One region of the Streptomyces sp. P5F9 genome, then DNA from elsewhere that is predicted to be linked to it. Evidence: riboswitches for the same ligand, from Rfam matches in the RefSeq annotation. Region 1 holds a riboswitch; the other holds the start of a gene.
The links. Region 1 has a riboswitch for cyclic di-AMP ahead of AC31A1_RS00720 (C40 family peptidase). Riboswitches for the same ligand answer to the same signal wherever they lie in the genome.
Positions count from the first base shown of each region.

Region 2: linked by a shared signal. The riboswitch ahead of AC31A1_RS20910 (transglycosylase SLT domain-containing protein) and the one ahead of AC31A1_RS00720 (C40 family peptidase) in region 1 are both predicted to bind cyclic di-AMP.

Region 1 covers NZ_JBXVPZ010000002.1:48,519-51,930, forward strand. The annotation lists gene AC31A1_RS00715 (DUF1996 domain-containing protein) at 1-1,490, opposite strand, end outside; cyclic di-AMP (ydaO/yuaA leader) riboswitch at 1,825-1,998, shown strand; gene AC31A1_RS00720 (C40 family peptidase) at 2,007-3,412, shown strand, end outside.
Region 2 covers NZ_JBXVPZ010000123.1:5,231-8,642, forward strand. The annotation lists gene AC31A1_RS20905 (CocE/NonD family hydrolase) at 1-1,045, shown strand, start outside; cyclic di-AMP (ydaO/yuaA leader) riboswitch at 1,309-1,480, shown strand; gene AC31A1_RS20910 (transglycosylase SLT domain-containing protein) at 1,484-1,963, shown strand; gene AC31A1_RS20915 (HAD family hydrolase) at 2,072-2,878, opposite strand; gene AC31A1_RS20920 (LacI family DNA-binding transcriptional regulator) at 2,985-3,412, opposite strand, start outside.

The sequences.
Region 1 (3,412 bases):
GAGCCGTCGCCCGAGCCCCCGGGGTCGTTGCCCGTCCCGGCGCCGCACTTCTCGCCGTTGTTGATGCAGTTGACCATGTCCTTCATCAGGCCCTCGTCGAAGACGTTGATGAAGTCGCCGTGGTCCGTGACCGGCTTGTGCTGCTGCTCCGGGAAGGAGTCCACCGCGAACAGCGGGGTCGTCTTGCCGCCGTCCTGGAGGCTCGGCGCGTCCACGTCGTAGACGATCCGCTGCACCAGCTGCGGAATGGCCTCGAAGCCCGCCGGGCAGGAGCCGTCGGCGGCCTCGAAGGCCACGTGGGTGCGGTGGTTGGCGCTGTCGATGTTGCGGCCGTCCCAGCAGCTCTGGAACTTGAAGGTGCGCACCACGTCACTGCCCGCGGGGCACAGCGGGTACTTGTCCTTGAGCTGCCGGTCCTCGAACCCGGTGCAGCTCCAGGAGGCGTTGGCGTTGGCCGGGCCGTTCACGAAGGCCTTGGCGTCGCCGGTGATGATGCGCAGGAGGCGCGGCATCGCGACGACCTTGCTCTTCGGGTTGCCCACGAACGTCAGCGTGGCAGCCTTCGCGGTGACGATCTCACCGGAGTTGCCCTCGGTGCCGCCGCCGGGCTTGTCGGCGTCCTGCTCCTGCTTGCCGTTCTGCAGGCGCAACACGGGCCAGTAGTACGTGGACTTGTCGCCCGGGTTCTCACAGCTCGTGTTCGCCTTCGCCAGGTCGTCGTCGCTGGCGAACGCGTTGTTGGACTGGTTGCCGATGTAATCGTGGAAGTGGTGGGCGCCGTTGGTGACTCCGGGCGCGACGATCACGTTGTCGGAGTTGAACAGGCCGTTCTCGTTCACGCCGCACGCGGTGACGAACGTTCCACTGGAGGCGTCGGCCTGATCCTGCGGGGTGTTCACGTTGGGCTGTACGGAGGTGATGTCCGCGTAGTCCGAGGCGACGGGCCCGTTGGTGGACGGCTGGTTGCCCTGCTGGCCCTGGCCGTCGCCCTGCTGCTGGTCCTGGCCGGTCGGGTCGGCGCTACCGCTCTGATCGCCCCCGCTGCCGTTCTCGTCGCCGTTCGTGGGGGCGATCAGCGTGCAGCCGGCGAGTGCGTCGAGGCCCTCGGGGCGGTCCCCGACACGGGCGATGGCGTCGTCGATCCGCCCGATGGTCGCGGCCCGCTTCTCCTTCAACGGATTCATGATCGCGTTGTCGGCGAAGGAGGCGTCCTGGCGTATGGACTCCGTCGAGTCCTTCAGTTTCTGGTAGGCCTCGGTTATCTGCTGGTCCAGAAGCGCGAGTTGGGCGTCTACCTCCGTCTTCGCCTCGTCCGGGACGGTCGTCAACTGGGTACCGATGTCCGGGCAGTCGATCGTCGCACCGCTCGACGCCGCATCGGGAGACCCTTGCTGGGACGAGTCACCGCCCCAACCGCCTTCGGACGCCGACGCGTAGACGTTCGCCGCCACCAGTCCTCCGCCGCCCAGCATCAGGGCGACTGCTGCCATCGTCGCGCGTCGTGCGCCCGTGGGGCGTCTGCGCGTGTTGCGTGCCAAGGAAGTTGCTCCTACACGTATCGGTCGGCCCGGATCGTCCCGGCATGGAAATCCCCCGTTCCAATACGGAGCCGGATGCCAGTGCGTTCAACCGTCCCAGAAATTCATATCGACCTCATATGGATCACCCGGCCCGGCGGGCTCATGAGCCCAGGACACGTTTGGGAGAGGTAAAGGTCACAAAAACGTATCGGACATATCGCGCTTCAACCTTCACACGAGGCACACACGTTGGCTAAGTTGACGCTCAGACCGTACGACCTACTCCGGCGATCAGCGCCGGGCCGCACGGTTTGCGCCGAATCCGGTGTGTCGCTCGCGACAGCCGGAACCGGGGACCCAACCGACTTGGGGTGAATCGGCCCAACTGCTCGTCCGGGCAAGGGTCGTAGGGCAATCCTTCCGTGATCGACCGCCCGAACCCGACAGCTAACCCGGTAGGCGCGATTCGGAAGGAGCACGTCTGCCATGCCGGCAGAACGAAGTACGCGCACCGGAGGCAGTGGCCCCACCGTGGACGACCGACCCAGCCGTGACGAAGTGCAGCGGCGGATCAACTCCCTTTACGACAGGGCCGAGACTGCCACCGGAAACTACAACGCCACGCGCAAGATGTCCGGGGGTCCGCGCAAGCGTGTCGAGCCCCGCCCCAGCGCGTCGCGTCCTTCGGACCCCGCTCTCGACGCCGTCACCAAGCAGTGGTTCGACCGGGCTCGTGCCCAACTCGGCCCGACCGTACCGGCGGTCCTCCCGCCAGGCAGGACTCCCGCCCGTCCGATGGCGGCCCGGGCCGAGCGTCCCGAACGACGCCCCGAGCCCGAGGGCGGCGCCCGGGCGCTCGAAGCACAGCCCGGCCGCGCCGTGGCCGAACTGACCGCGGGGACCGGCGCACCGGAGCCCGCTGCCCCTCAACTTGCGGCGCCCGTCGCGGAGTTGATGCCCGCGCCGGTCGCCGCCCTGCCGGCCGCCGCGCCGCAGGCACCCCAGATGGCCCAGATGGGTCAGCTGCCCCAGGCGACCGTCCTCGACCTGCCGCCCATGCCCGCCGTGGAGGCACCGCAATTCGCCGTCGCGGCCGCCCCGGAGCCGGCCTTCGACCCGCTCACCGCCGACCTGGAGCTGCTCCCGTACATCGCCGCACCGCGCACCGAACCGGCCCCGGCGAGTGCTACCTGGCCGCCTCCGGTGGCGAGCTTGTCCGCTCCGGAGACGACTTGGTCGACCGGGTCGATGCCCATGGTCCCCGAACAGCAGATGTGGTCGACCGGGCAGATGCCCGTCGTGGCCGAGCAACAGACCTGGTCCACGGGGCAGATGCCCGTCGTGCCCCAGCAGGCTTGGTCGACCGGGCAGGTCCCCATGGTGACCGAGCAGCCGACCTGGTCCACCGGGCAGATGCCCGTCGTGGCCGACCAGCCGGCCTGGTCCACCGGGCAAGTCCCCCTGGTGACCGAGCAGCCGACCTGGTCCGCCGAGCAGTTCCCTGTGGCAACGGAGCAACCCGCCTGGTCCACCGGGCAGATTCCGATGGTGCCCCAGCAGCCCACCGGGTACACCCCGCCGGAGCCGGACTGGCGCCCGCCGCAGCAGGAGTGGCAGCCGACCCCGCCCGCCGCCGAGGTCTCCTTCGCCGCGGCCCCGGCCGTCGCTCCCGAGTTCACCCTGCCCACGGCGCCGACGATGGCCCCGGAGATCACCCTCCCCCCGCCGACCGTCAGCCCGGCACCCGCCGCAGCGCAGGACCCCACCACGCTCAGCAAGACCAGCACCGCGCTCGCCTTCGCCCGCGCACAGATCGGCAGGCCCTGCCTGTGGGGCGCGGCGGGACCGGACGCGTACGACTGCTCCAGCCTCACCCAGGCCGCCTGGAAGGC
Region 2 (3,412 bases), on a different contig from region 1:
CTCCCACCCCCCGGCCACGGTCTACGACGCCCTCCCGGGCCGTTGGGTCGGCGAACCCGCGTGGCCCTCGCCACACGTGAAGACGACGACGTACGGCCTCCGGGGTGCCCCCGTGATCGTCCGCTCCCCCATGCACACCGGTGTGGACGCGGGCCGTTTCTTCCCCTTCGGGAACGACGCCGATCTGCCGCCGGACCAGCGGGACGAGGACGCGCGCTCGGCATGCTTCGAGTTCGAGGTGCCGGCCGAGACGTGGGTGCTGGGGCGGCCGAGGGTACGGCTGCGGCTGACCAGCGAGGTGCCGCGCGGGCAGGTGATCGCCCGGCTGTGCGATGTCGCCCCGGACGGTGCGTCGACCCTGGTCACCCGAGGCGTGCTGAACCTGTCGGCGCGGCACGGGCGGGACCGGGCGGTGCCGTGGACGCCGGGCACCACCGAGGACGTCACCTTCGAGCTGAACGGCATCGGGCACGCGTTCCCGCCCGGGCATCGCATCCGGCTCGCGGTGTCGTCGGCGTACTGGCCGTGGATCTGGCCGCAGCCGGAGTCTTCGGCGGGGTTCACGCTGGACCCGGAGGGTAGTGCGCTCGAACTCCCGGTGCGGGAGCAGGAGTTGACGGAGGACATTCGTTTCGACGAACCCGAGGAGGCCGAGCCGCTCGGGGTCAACTACCCGGCGACCCTGGACGAACCGCGGCCCGAGCGGCTGGTCGTGCGGGACGTCGCGAAGGGCGAGTGGCGGCTGGAGGTGGACCCCCGGTACGGCGGCACGCGCGTGTATCCGGACGGGTTGGAGTTCACCGAGGACGCGTTGGAGACGTACACGATCGACGAGTCCGACCCCTTGTCGGCGCGCACGCTCTCCGAGTGGTCGATCCGGTTGCACCGGCCGGAGCTGGGGTGGGACACGAGCGTGCGTACACGGTCGGAGATTACTTGCGACGAAACGGACTTTATTACCGCCAATGAGGTCATCTGCACCGAGGGCAAAGAAGTGATCTTCCACCGCACATGGGAGAAAAGGATTCCAAGAACTGCCAGTTGAGGGCGAATGCCCGATTTGCCGTTCTTAATCCTGCCGTGAGTTGGGTCACGCGTTTCTGTGCGTGACCTGTGTCCCGGTCTGCCCGCGTTCTCCCTTACGGCATTTGACAGTTGACCCTTGGCTCGCGCAAAGGATCAAGTGCCCCATACGCCTCAGACCAAGGTCAATAGGGGTTAGATGTGATTCCGCCACTTGTTCCGGACATGTGCTCTCGCATAGTTTCCCGGCCTGTCGAGCGGAACGCCGAATCCTGCCGCCGCCCGGCATCCCAGTCACGAACTTCTCGCACGGCAGGAGCGGGGGAACCAGGTAAGTCGCCGGGCCGGTCATCGCGACCGGAACGGCTTGGGGTTAAGTCACGTCCGCAAGGGCTTGGCCGGGCACCTCCCAGCCCGAACCCGACAGCTCACCTCGCAGGCGACGGAGAGGAACCTCGTCATGCCTGCAACCGCTCAGTCCCGCCGCGCCCGCCTCGTCCGCCGTGTCGTTGTCGCCGGTACCGGTGTCGCGATCCTCGCGCTGCCTGTCGTGGGTGCGACCACCGCGTCCGCGGCCACCACGTCGACCACCGCCGCCTCGACCACGCTCGCCGGATACCCCAACACCCTTGACGGGTGGATCCGGGAGTCGCTCGCGATCATGGCGCAGAAGGGGATTCCGGGTACGTACAACGGGATCTACCGGAACGTGATCCGTGAGTCGTCCGGTAACCAGTACGCGATCAACAACTGGGACTCCAACGCGGCGGCCGGTACGCCGTCGAAGGGGCTGCTCCAGGTGATCGACCCGACGTTCAACGCGTATCACGTGGCCGGGACTTCGTTTGATCCGTATGACCCGGTTGCGAACATCACGGCTGCGTGCAATTACGCGGCGGCGGTGTACGGGTCCATCGACAACGTGTACGGGGCTTACTAGAAACTGTTGGATCAGCCACGACGGTTGTGTTTTGAGTGGCGGCGCCGTCGTGGCTGGTCGCGCAGTTCCCCGCGCCCCTGAATGCGCCCCTTCGGGGACATTCAGAACTCAGCTGAAGAATCTTTCGAGTACCAGCGCGATTCCGTCGTCCTCGTTCGACGACGTCACCTCGTCCGCGACCGCCTTGAGTTCGGGGTGGGCGTTGGCCATCGCTACGCCGTGGGCTGCCCAGTCGAACATCGGGATGTCGTTCGGCATGTCGCCGAAGGCGATGGTGTCGGACGGGGTCAGGCCCAAGTGGCGGGCGGCCAGGGCGAGGCCCGTTGCCTTGGTGATGCCGAGTGGCTGGAGTTCGACGGTGCCGGGGCCCGACATGGTGACCGAGGCCAGGGAACCGACCACCGAGCGGGCCGTGGAGGCCAACTCGTCGTCCTCCAGGGCGGGGTGACGGAGCAGCACCTTGCTGATGGGTTCGCACCAGAGGTCGTCGCGCTTGCCCACCCGTACTGCGGGGAGCGTCGGGTGCGGCATCAAGTAGCCGGGCTCGATCAGCGTCAGGCCGTCCACGCCGTCCTGGTCCACCGCCGCGTACACCTGGCCCACTTCCGCCTCGATCTTGCCGAGCGCGGTCTCCGCCAACTCCCGGTCCAGGGTGACCGACCAGAGCAGACGGTCCGCGCCGGCGTCGTACAACTGCGCGCCCTGTCCGCACACCGCGAGCCCCCTGGAGCCGAGGTCGTCCAGGAGGGGCCGCACCCTCGGGGCCGGCCGGCCGGTGACGACGAGGTGTTGGGCACCGGCCGCCGCCACCCGCCGCAGTACGGCGAGAGACCGGTCGGAGAGGGTGTCGTCGCCGCGCAGCAGCGTTCCGTCCAGGTCGGTGGCGATCAGTGCATATGCGAGGGGTGCGGCCATGATCAGAGAATACGGATAGAACGCCCCACCGACTCGACACGAACCGGACGGCTCCTGCCTTCACATGCGTTGACCGGTGTTCCGGTTGGTTTGACAGTTACGGCGGTTATGCCGACTCCCGGATCACCAGTTCGGTGGGCAGGATCACGCCCGCCGTGTCCTCGCCTGCGATCTGGGCCAACAGCATGCGCACCATCTCGGCGCTGATGCGGTCGTAGGGCTGGCGCATGGTCGTGAGGGCCGGAGTGATGGACGTGGCGGCCGCCGAGTCGTCGAAGCCTCCGACAGCGATGTCATCCGGGACCGAACGGCCGGATTGTTGAAGGGTGTTGACGACTCCCAGGGCCATCAGGTCGGAGGCTACGAAGACCGCGTCTATGTCCGGGGCCTGGGACAGGAGTCTGCGGGCTGCCTCCTCGCCGCCCGTGCGGCGGTAGTCGCCCTCCACCACCAGGGTCGGGTCATGGGGCAGGCCCGCCTCCGTGAGGACGTCTCGGTAGCCGGCCAGGCGGTCGGGGCCGCCGGGGGCGTCGA